Linked DNA regions of Luteibacter rhizovicinus DSM 16549. The protein of the gene in region 1 interacts with the protein of each later gene in a pairwise test. Links are inferred from orthologs where the notes say so. Each region holds a gene or a part of one and is shown in the gene's direction. Other genes may lie near its edges.

What was found. The genes of interacting proteins can lie anywhere in the genome.
Region 2: the proteins of secG (region 1) and secA interact in binary tests that used the Escherichia coli proteins (3 or more experiments, as listed by UniProt). The link is inferred for Luteibacter rhizovicinus DSM 16549 from one-to-one orthologs.

Annotation. Positions count from the first base shown.
Region 1 is NZ_CP017480.1:3,479,755-3,487,911, forward strand. What follows is about bases 2,710-5,509. They hold secG (preprotein translocase subunit SecG), read left to right. Parts: upstream 2,710-3,793; coding sequence 3,794-4,225; downstream 4,226-5,509. Other genes in these bases: BJI69_RS15880 (DUF3772 domain-containing protein), read right to left, coding at 2,710-2,857; tpiA (triose-phosphate isomerase), read left to right, coding at 3,019-3,771; BJI69_RS15900 (DUF1214 domain-containing protein), read right to left, coding at 4,452-5,509. In the rest of the region: BJI69_RS15875 (serine hydrolase), read left to right, coding at 1-311; more of BJI69_RS15880, read right to left, coding at 443-2,709; more of BJI69_RS15900, read right to left, coding at 5,510-5,717; BJI69_RS15905 (c-type cytochrome), read right to left, coding at 5,839-6,630; BJI69_RS15910 (cbb3-type cytochrome c oxidase subunit I), read right to left, coding at 6,627-8,157. UniProt on the Escherichia coli protein: Subunit of the protein translocation channel SecYEG. Overexpression of some hybrid proteins has been thought to jam the protein secretion apparatus resulting in cell death; while this may be true it also results in FtsH-mediated degradation of SecY.
Region 2 is NZ_CP017480.1:769,670-772,947, reverse strand. It holds secA (preprotein translocase subunit SecA), read left to right. Parts: upstream 1-363; coding sequence 364-3,078; downstream 3,079-3,278. Other genes in the region: BJI69_RS03660 (symmetrical bis(5'-nucleosyl)-tetraphosphatase), read right to left, coding at 3,261-3,278; BJI69_RS03670 (M23 family metallopeptidase), read left to right, coding at 1-232. UniProt on the Escherichia coli protein: Required for protein export, interacts with the SecYEG preprotein conducting channel.

The DNA of each region.
Region 1 (8,157 bases):
CGTTGGATGGCTACGTGGGTACGTATCGCGATCCCTGGTACGGCGATGTCAAGGTGAGCAAGCAGGGTGGCAAGCTGGTGATGAGCTTCACCAAGACGGCCCAGCTCACCGGCACCCTGGAGCCCTGGCAGCACGACACCTTCATCGCCCACTGGACCGATCGCTCGCTCAACGGCGATGCCTTCGTGAACTTCGATCTCGATCCGGATGGCAAGGTGCGCGAAGTGCGCATGGAGCCGGTGTCGCCGCTGACCGACTTCAGCTTTGATTTTCAGGATCTGCGGTTGGCGCCTGTTGAGGCTGGCAAGTAAGGCATCGCTCGTCTGGACGAAAAGCATCGCCGATGAATCGGCTCCTACCAAGCAGGTTGCGCCAGCTCGGTAGGAGCCGATTCATCGGCGAACGGGTGCTCGCCGCGCGGCATCAGCTACGCAGCCACCCGTCAGCTCGACGGATCATCCGTCGACGCCTTGGGCGCCGCATCCGCCGTCGGCCCGACCACGTCCGACATGTTCCCGCCGCCACGCAACACCAGATCCTGCGGCCGCAGCAACGGAATGTCCGACTTGCGCAGCCGCGCAATAATGTCGAACAGCAGATCGCTCTTCACGTTACCCACGTCGCGCGGCCCACCCACGTAACAGGTCACGGCGAATGTCATCGCCGCACGGTCGACGTTGTCCAGCGTCACCGACGGTGCCGGTGTCTCCAGCACCTGCTTATGCGCATGCATCGCCTCGAGCATGTGCTCGCGCGCTTCCATCGGATCGGTATCCAGCGGCATCGGCAACTTGATCAGCACGCGACCCTGCGGGTTGGCCATCGTCATGTTGCGCACCGGCTTGGTGATGAACGACGAGTTCGGCACGATGATGGTCGAGCGGTCGGATACCTGGATTTCCGTGGCGCGCACGTTGATCCGGCGGATGTCGCCTTCGGCATCGTCGAGAACCACCCAGTCGCCCACCTTCACCGGACGCTCCGCCAGCAGGATCAGGCCGGAGATGAAATTCGACACGATCGCCTGCAGACCGAAACCAATACCGACCGAGAGAGCCGAGGCGACCCAGGCGACGTTCTGTACCGAGAGGCCCATTGCCAGCAGGGCGATCGCGACGACGATCACCACGCCGACATAGCCCAGCAAGGTCGTCAGCGAGCTCCGCATGCCCGGGTCGAGGTTGGTCCGCGGCAGGTACTGCTCGGACAGCCAGTTCTTGATCACGCGCACGGCGAGCAGGCCGAGGAAGAACAAGCCGATCGCCGTGAGGATCTGGTCCGGCTTGAACTCGAAGTTGTAGATCTTCAGCGTCTGCAGCTTCGTGCCCAGCGTCAGGATGTCCGACGCGTCGGCGCCGAACCCGGAGATCACCGCCACCAGGCCGAACATGAAGAGTGCCAGTCGCACGATGCCCGACAGCAGCACGCCCGCCTGGTCGAGTAGTCGCGGGTGCGTGCCGAAGATGGCCTGCGCACGCGCACTCATCGGGCCCTTTTCGGAGAGCAGCGTCTCGAACAGGTCGTCGACCAGGCGCATCGCGAGATAGGTCGCCGAGAGCACGATGACGGTCCACACCACCTGGCCGGCCATGAACGAGGCGAAGGCCACGAAGCCGGTGAGCAGGCCGATCCAGGAGGCGACGATGGCGATCCACGCGGCCGCGATGAACAGGCTGGCCCAGATCGGGCGGGGCGCGGGCGGGTCGCCGTCTTCGTCGACGACATGATGCGAACGGCTCAGGCGTACCAGCCCGACCGCGGTGAGCGTCGTAAGCACCAGCGCCTGCAGGCTGCTGGTCATCACCGTGGCGGCGAGGCTGGTGCCGATCGTGCGATTGAGTTCCTTGAGGAAATAAAACAGCACCACGGCCAGCGAGAAGAGCATCGGGAACCGACGCAGGCTGAGCGCCGTCTCGTCCGAGATGGCGGGCAGTCGCCACGACGGCCGCTTCGCCGAGATCAGGGCGCGACCGAGACCGGCGATGAAGGCGCCGAAGAAGATGATGCGGACGAGGGCCTTGGCCATCGCATCCGTGTCATCGCTGAAGGTCTCGTTCCAGTTCAGGCCCAGGTAGAGCAACTGGGTGCCGAGGCCGGTGGTCAGCGCCGAGGTCAGGGTGATGCCGAGGATCAGCGCGGAGCGACGCAGGCGGCCCGGCGGCATGCGGTTCGCCGTCAGGTGGCGGGCGCGTTGCTCGAGATAGAAGCGCACGCCCGTCATGAGCAGCACGCCGAACAAGGCGCAGACGATAAGGGCGATACGGTTGCCGTCGGTCCAGCTCCTGGCCAGGTCGGTCTTCACGCCGGTCGTGAAGTCGCTCAGGTTAGCCGAGTCACGCGGGAACGCCTTGGCCGGTTCCGACCAGAACGGGCGCGAAAACGGCGACGCCGTGCGCCGGGAGAGGAATTGCTGGAAGCGGATGCGGCGCAGGTCGGCGAGCTGACTGGTGGTTTGCTGCGCTTCGAGCGTGATGCCGTCCGCTTGTTTGATCTGTGCGTCGACGGCGTCGAAGGCCTTCTGGGCATCCTTGCGCGTGGCCGCGAGCTCCGGCGCTTCCTTGGTGCCGGTCGCCGGGGCAGGGCCCAACTGGTCGAGGCGGGCCTTGGCGGCATCACGGTTGGGCGACAGCGCACTGGAGACTTTCTGGGCCTTGCCGACGACATCGCCGGCCTGGCCACGCAGGTCGTCGATCACCTTGTCGGTGATGTTGTCGTCCTTCATCCCCTTTTCGATCTGGTCGAGCTGGGAGCGGAGATCACCGATCTGCTTGCCCGGGTCGTCGTCCTGCGCTTGCGCGAAGGCGGCGACCGAGACGGTCAAAAGGAGGGCGGTAAAGAATATTCTCAGGGTTCGCATGCAGGGATCATCGAAGGCAGGACGGGGCAGGTCAATTCCGAGGGTTATGCGATACCCTCGGTGAACGTGGTGTTCCGGTGGCTTTATGCGGCGTTGCAGCTTTTGCCGCCGGGGGAGCCGCCGCTATCCTGCCGCCCCTTGGCCCCGCCCGGAAGCAAACCATGCGCAAGAAGCTCGTCGCCGGTAACTGGAAGATGCACGGATCGCGCAAGATGGCCGATGGCCTGGTCCGCGAAATCGTCGAGGGCCTGGAAGACGGCGTCGACGTGCTGGTCATCCCGCCCATGGTCTACCTGGCCGATCTCGTCCACAAATACGGTGATCGTGGCCTCGGCTTCGGTGCCCAGACGATTTCCGAGCACCCGGAACAGGGCGCCTTCACCGGCGAGATATCCGGCTCGATGGTTCGGGATGTCGGCGCCAAGTGGACCCTGGTGGGCCACTCCGAGCGGCGCCAGTACTACCACGAGACCGACGCGCTGCTATCGAGGAAGTTCCGGACGGCATGCGATGCCGGCCTGACACCTATCTATTGCGTGGGTGAGACGCAGGAAGAGCACGAGGCGGGTAAGGCCGAGGAAGTCATCGGCCGTCAGCTGGGCGCGGTGATCGATGTCTATGGCGTAGAAGCATTCCGTACCGGCGTGATCGCCTATGAGCCTGTCTGGGCCATTGGGACGGGCCTCACGGCCACCCCGGACAAGGTCCAAAAAATTCATGCGTTCATCCGTAGCCAAGTGGCAAAAAAGGATGTTAATATCTCGCTCCTGACCCGGGTGCTTTACGGTGGCAGCGTCAAGCCGGCCAATGCGGCCGACCTTTTCGCCCAGCCTGATGTAGACGGGGGATTGATCGGCGGAGCCGCTCTCGTAGCCTCCGACTTCCTGGAAATTTGCGCCGCGGCGCGTCGATAACGCGACACGGCAAACAGAAGATATGTTCATCCTCTTCAGCGTTCTTTACATCCTGGTCGCGGCAGCGATGATCGTGCTGATTCTCATGCAGCGCGGCGCTGGTGCGGATGCAGGTTCGGGTTTCGGTGGCGGCGCGTCCGCTACCGTGTTTGGTGCACGTGGTTCGTCGAGCTTCATGACGCGCGCCACGGCAGTCCTGGCAGCACTGTTCTTCGTGCTTAGCCTGGGCATGGGTATCTACCTCGGTCGCTCGGGCACGCCCCAGCCGGCCGCGGATCTTGGCGTGATGTCCGGTGCTACCGTGCCGGCCGCTCCCGTCAACAACGCTCCGGTCAAGCCGGTCGCGTCGGACGTGCCGCAGGCACCCGCCGTTACCGCCCCGGCAGCGAACACCGATGTACCGGCTGCGAAGCAGGAGGCCAACCAGGCTCCCGCGGAACCGGCCAAGAAGTAATCAGCGACACCGCAACACGCTGTAAAAGTTATGCCCAGGTGGCGGAATTGGTAGACGCACTACCTTGAGGTGGTAGCGGTTTAGGCTGTGGGGGTTCGAGTCCCCCCTTGGGCACCAACAAAGATCCGGAGACCTCACCGGATCGCAAAGAAACCCGCGATAGCGGGTTTTTTTGTGGGCGTTTGTCGGTGGTTTCGACCTTCCGACCAGAACGCCCGAACGGCACTCACCCGCGACGGACCAAAGGCGGCGGGTAATACGTCCCATCGATGACGCCGCCGCGAGGTCCGTAGAAGCGGAACGTCAGCGACCAGGGCTTGCCACCTCCCGTGGGTAGCCAGTTGGTCTGGGGCGCATCGACGGGGCGTACGGCGGCGAAGTAGAGCGTTAGCGAGCCGTCATTCGCCTTTACCAGCCCCGATTCCTTGTTCAGCAGGTAGCGCTTCAGGGCATTGGGAAGCACGCGCCGGTGTGCGCGATCCACGGCAATGACCGACCAGAAGTAGGTTGCGTAGGTCTCGGGCAGGTCGTTCGCCGGGAACGTCAGCGTGTAGCTGCCGTCCGCGACGAGGGGAGCGCCGGTGCTGTCGATCGCGCCCCGGTAATACAGCACTTCCTCGAACACGTTGGCCCAGATGCCGCCGTAATTCACCGTCGTGCGGGTGAGCCAGTCGCTGCCCCAGTGGCCGCAGCAGGCGGGCCTCGCCCAGCCCTGTCTGATCGTGCCGCGGCCGATGATCGCCGCAGCGGCAGCGAACTGCTTGAGCGCCATGTTCCGGATGATGCCGTCGACGCGATCGCGCTCAGCGGGATCGACGATCGCCGCGACGATCGTGCGTACCGCGTGTTGCATGTCCTCGAGCGGACTGAGATCCGGTTCTTCCAGGGCAAGCAGGGCCGAATCGAAAGCCTCTACGCCGGGTAGCGCCTCCGTGTCGAACATCAACGTCCGCGGAAGAGGTGGCTCCGCCGGTGACCCTTGCATCTCGAAGGAGAATCGATGCTGGAGTGCGATCGCTTCATCCCAGTTCGCGCCCAGCTCCACTCGCAAGAGAACGCGTGTAACGCGTGCCGGGAGGTCGACGCGTTGCGCGTCCGGAGGCACGATGGCATGCGAACTCTGCAGGCAGACCGCGAACCGGCCGTTCGTGACATCCGGATACAGGCGCTCGTTGATGTTGGCGACCGTCTCGCCCCAGCCGTTGAGGAACTCAACGACGTAGTAACGGTGTTCGATCCTGGGTATGTCGATCAGCAGATAGCTATCTTCGTCGAGAGCCACCCAGGCTTCCGAGTAGGCGACATCCAGGTTCGGGTTGGGCCAGTCGACCTGCCCGGGTTTGCGATGCAGCAGCGTGTTCCATTGCATGCCTTCGCGGTCGAAGTCGATCTGCTGTTGACGGGTGATGAGAAGACGTCCGAGCAGGTAGATATAGGCATCCGCGATTGCCTGCTCGGAAAGCTTGATCGAGGGCTCTTGCTGGTCGCTCATGGCGTGCCCCGCAAATGTCGAGGGCCATACTGTCGCCTGGACACAGCCACGAATCGAGCGTGGTTTTCCGGTCGAATCGCTACGTAAATTTGCGTAGGGCCGATTCGTCGTACTCCCTGGATCACCGCGTCCCGGAGTAATAGTTCACCGACGCATCGATTTCTTCCGGCGTCATGTTGCGCGCGATATTGCGCATCTGGGCACTCGTGTCGTTGCGCCGTGTGCCGTGGGCGAACGCTTCCAGCTGCGTCTTCAGGTAGTCGCGTGGCTGTGGATCCAGCCATGGCACGCCCAGCTTGCTGTCGAGCCGGCCGTGGCAGGAGCCACACGGTGGGATGTTGCGCATGGGTGCGCCGGTCGCAACGATGTCCGGCGCGGCTTGAAGGTCCTGGGCACCGGGTGTCTGCCGGCGGGGCAGGGAGGCGTAGTACGCGGAGAGGTCACGCAGGTCCTGGTCGCTGAGCTTGATGACGAGCGGCGTCATCACGGCGCTCGGCCTTGCGCCGCTCTGGAAATCGCGCAGTTCCTTGTAGATCGACGATGCGTACTGGCCGGCGAGGTTCGGCGTCTGCGACGAGCTCACGCCGCGCAAGCCGTGGCACATGGTGCAGCGTAGTGCGAGCGTAGCGCCCCGTCCGACGCCGCCGCCTGACGCGGGCTCATCGAGCGTGGTTGGCGTCAGGACGACCTCGGAGACCTTCGTCGGGGGTGTGACAGGCGCACTGGTCGGACTCAACCACGACCTCGGTGCGCCGGCGGCACTGCAGATCGAATTCCACAGCCCCTTGAACAAGGCATCCTCCTGCGCCGAGGGTAGCCACACGAAGCCCACGAATAGCGAAAACACCAGCAGCAGGAAAGTGCCGCCCACACTGCCGACGAACCAGCGGTTGCGTAATAGCGGGCCACTCATGGCTTGCCTCCCACGAAGACCGGCGGAACACTCGCCTCAGGCATCCGCATGAGCTGAACGATCGGGTAGCCGTAGTTGGTGATCGTCAGGGCGATCATCAGCGCGACCCACAGCCCCAGCCCATTCAAGGCCCACGGTAGCGTGATCGGCTCATGCACGGCCCGGCTGAAGGTGAAGGTCTCCGGTTCCACGCGGGTGGCCCAGTGATTGCGCACGAGCACCGCGATGAAGATCAATGCCGATACCACGAGCAAGGCGCCCCCGATGACGGACATGACGACCGAGACGCCCTCGGCGAACATGCCGGGTGCGGTGTAGTCATAGAACGCCATGCGTCGTGGCATGCCGAGCAGGCCCGCGTAGTGCCAGGGAAAGGTCAGCACGATCATGCCGATGAACCACAGCCACAGCTGTGTGCGGACGAGGCGGGCGTCCTGGATGACGCGCCCGGTGAGGTGCGGCCAGAGGTCGTAAGCGATCGCGAAATACATGATCACGATCGCGCCACCGAAAATCAGGTGGAAATGCCCGGTTACCCACTGCGTATTGTGGATGGTCGAGTCCAGCTGATAGCTCATGTTGATCAGGCCGCCGGCACCGCCGAACCCGAGCATGACGAAGGACAGCGCCAGGGCGAGCATCTGCGGGTTTTTCCACGGCAAGGCCTTGACCCAGCCGAAGGGTCCGGTGCCGCCGCGTAACCGGGCCGCGATCTCGACCGAAGCACAGATGGTGAACACCGTCAGCAGGGTCGGCACCGCGACCATGGCGGTGAAGATGGAATGGACGACCTTGAAACCCGAGCCGACTTCCGGATCCGCAAACAGGTGATGGATGCCGATCGGCATGGCGAAGACCAGGAACAGCGCGAACGAGATGCGCGCCATCGAATCGCTGTAAAGCCGACCGCCGATCGCGCGCGGCACGATGGTGTAGAAGGCGATGTACGCCGGCATCAGCCAGAAGTAAACGATGGCATGGAGGGTCCATGAAAAAAGGACACGCGACAGCCCGGCGTTGATGGTGGTGGCATAACCCAAGGCCACGGGAATGATCTGGAAGAGCAACTCCAGCGCGGCGCCGACCGCGGTCCACGCCCAGAGATAAGCGCCCGCGACATTCGCGAACATAGCCAGGGGAACCGGTGCACCAGGATGCGCGCGCTTCCACACGTACAGGTTCACGCCCATGAGGGCGACCCACACCCAGGAGCCGACCACCACCAGCACGACGCCAAGGTAATAGAACACGTTGCCGATCATCGGCGGATAGAAGGTGTACAACACCGAATCCAGCCCGAGCGCCACGGGAACGACAGCGGCGATCGAGCCGACGATGATCATGTAGTAGCCGGTCCAGGCCCAGCGCCGGCCGATCAGTGGCTGGCCGAGGGATGCTTCGGAAATGAAGTAGCCGAAGCCCATGGCGACCAGGGTGGGAAACACATAGCCCATGACCGTGCCATGCGCCGTGACCGAGCGGTAATACATATCCGCGTTGCGCAGCCAGCCGCTGAGCGGACTACGG
Region 2 (3,278 bases), 2.7 Mb from region 1 along the record:
TCAGCGCAGCGGCTATGGCGATGTCATCGAAATCGACCACGGCAATGGCTACATGACCCGTTACGCCCATAACAGCGCGCTGGTCGCGCAGCCGGGCCAGCGCGTGAAGGTCGGTGATGTCATCGCCAAGGCCGGCTCCACCGGCCGTTCCACCGGGTCCCATGTGCATTTCGAGGTCTGGTACCACGATCGGGTCGTGAATCCGTTGGCCTTTGTGAAGGGCCATCGCTGATCGGCCTTGAATCCGCCCCATCCAGTCGCCACCCCGAGGAAAGCCGGGGACGCCCGTAGTATGATCGTCCCTTCGTGCCGGTCGGCTTTGCGCCTTCCGGCAGCCCTTTTCGTTTCAGATCCGGATGATCGATGTTCAATCGTGCACTGACGAGTATTTTCGGCAGCCGTAACGAGCGGGTGCTGCGTGACCTCTCCAAGACGGTCAAGCGCATCAACGCCCTCGAGCCGGAATTCGAAAAGCTTTCCGACGACGCGCTGCGTGGCAAGACCGATGACTTCCGTCAGCGTCTCGCTGCCGGCGAGACCCTCGACGCCCTGCTGCCCGAAGCCTTCGCGGTCACCCGCGAGGCGGCGAAGCGCGTGCTCGGCATGCGCCACTACGACGTCCAGCTCATCGGCGGCATGGTGCTGCATGGTGGGCGTATCGCCGAGATGCGGACGGGTGAGGGCAAGACCCTCGTCGGTACGTTGCCGGTGTACCTCAACGCCCTCGAAAGCAAGGGCGTGCACGTGGTCACGGTGAACGACTACCTGGCACGACGCGATTCGGCGCAGATGGGCCGCCTGTACAACTTCCTCGGCCTCACGGTCGGCGTCGTGTACCCGGGCATGGATCACGCCGACAAGCGCAGCGCGTACCAGGCCGACATCACCTACGGTACGAATAACGAGTTCGGCTTCGACTACCTGCGCGACAACATGGCGCTCAGCAAGGAGCAGCGCAACCAGCGCGGCCTGCACTACGCCATCGTCGACGAGGTCGACTCGATCCTGATCGACGAAGCCCGCACCCCGCTGATCATCTCCGGCCCCGCCGAGGATTCCCCGCAGCTCTACATCGCGGTGAACAAGATCGTCCCGGGCCTCTCCCGCCAGGAGAAGGAAGACACCGGCGGCGACTATTTCGTCGACGAGAAGGGCAAGCAGGTGCACATGTCCGAAGAGGGCATGGAGCACGCGGAGCAGCTGCTGCGCGAAGCGGGTGTCATCGAGCCGGATAGCGGTCTCTACGATTCGAAGAACCTGGCCGTCGTTCATCACATGAACGCGGCGCTGCGTGCGAACGCGATCTACCAGCGCGACGTGGACTACATCGTCCGCGACGGCGAAGTCATCATCGTCGACGAGTTCACCGGTCGTACGCTGGCCGGTCGTCGCTGGTCCGATGGCCTGCACCAGGCGGTCGAAGCGAAGGAAGGCGTGCCCATCCAGCGCGAGAACCAGACGCTCGCCACGGTCACGTTCCAGAACCTGTTCCGCATGTACAAGAAGCTGGCCGGCATGACCGGTACGGCGGATACGGAAGCCTACGAGTTCCAGACCGTGTATGGCCTGGAAGTGGTGGTGATCCCGACGCACAAGCCGATGGTCCGCGTGGACAATCCGGATTCCGTGTTCCTCGGTCCGGACGCCAAGTACAAGGCCGTCATCGACGACATCAAGGCCTGCTTCGAGCGTGGCCAGCCGGTGCTCGTCGGCACGGCGTCGATCGACGTGTCGGAACTCGTGTCGGGCCTGCTGAAGAAAGAAAAGATCCCGCACGAAGTACTCAACGCCAAGCAGCACGAGCGCGAAGCGCATATCGTCGCCCAGGCTGGTGCGCCGGGTTCGGTCACGATCGCGACCAACATGGCCGGCCGCGGTACCGATATCGTCCTTGGCGGCAGCCTCGAGGCCTTGCTGGCCACGCTGCCGGAGACGGCTACCGACGCCGATCGCCAGAAGACGCGCGAAGAATGGAAGAAGCGCCACGAACAGGTGCTGGCTTCCGGCGGCCTGCATATCGTCGGCACGGAACGTCACGAGTCGCGTCGTATCGACAACCAGCTGCGCGGTCGTTCGGGTCGCCAGGGCGATCCCGGCTCCTCGCGCTTCTACCTGTCGCTGCAGGACAACCTGATGCGCATCTTCGGCGGCGAGCGCATCGGTCGCTGGATGCAGATGTTCGGCATGAAGGAAGACGAGGCCCTCGAGGATCGTCTGATCACGCGCCAGATCGAAAAGGTGCAGCGCAAGGTCGAGCAGCACAACTTCGATATCCGCAAGAACCTCCTCGAGTTCGACGACGTCGCCAACGATCAGCGCAAGGTGATCTACGCGCAGCGTGACGAACTCCTCGAGACCGACGATATCGCCGACATGATCGTCGACATCCGCCAGGACGTCGTGGTCGCGCTCGTGCGCAAGTACGTGCCTGCCGACAGCATCGACGACCAGTGGGATATCGCCGGCCTCGATCGCGAACTCGCCAGCGAGCTCAATCTCCGCATCGACCTGCCACAGTGGGTCGAGGGGCAGAAGGACATCGACTCGGAAGCCATCCTCGAGCATGTGCGTGCCGCGGTGGACGCGTTGTTCGCTGAGAAGGAGCTCCAGGTCGGTGCCGAAACCATGCGTTCGCTCGAGAAGCACGTGATGCTCTCGGTGGTCGATAACGCATGGAAGGAGCACCTCGCCAGCATGGATTACCTGCGCCAGGGCATTTACCTGCGCGGCTATGCCCAGAAGCAGCCGAAGCAGGAGTTCAAGCGCGAGTCGTTCGAACTGTTCGCCGAGATGCTCGACCGCATCAAGAGCGAAGTGGTGCAGATGCTTGCGCGTATCCGCATCCGTAGCGAAGACGAGGTCACCGCGATGGAAGCCGAGCAGCAACGTGCCGCCGAAGCGCAGCGCCTGCAGTTCCAGCATGCCGATGTCCAGCAGCTGGGTGTCGGCGGCGACAACGCAGTCGCCGAGTCGGCGATCGCGCCTGTACTGAACGACGGCCCGAAGGTCGGTCGGAACGATCCTTGCCCTTGTGGATCGGGCAAGAAGTACAAGCACTGTCACGGTCAGCTGAGCTGATAAAAAAACCGCCGAAAGGCGGTTTTTTTTTGGGGGGTCTATCTGCAGGTACCGATTCTTTGTGGGAGCCGATTCATCGGCGATCCCGCGGCAGCGGGCCAGGGTGCCTTGGCGATCGGCTTTACCGCATCACCGCTTCGTTGGCTTTTCGCCGCTGAAGCGGCTCCCACAGGGGCTGCCGATCAGTCGCCGCCGCCCTT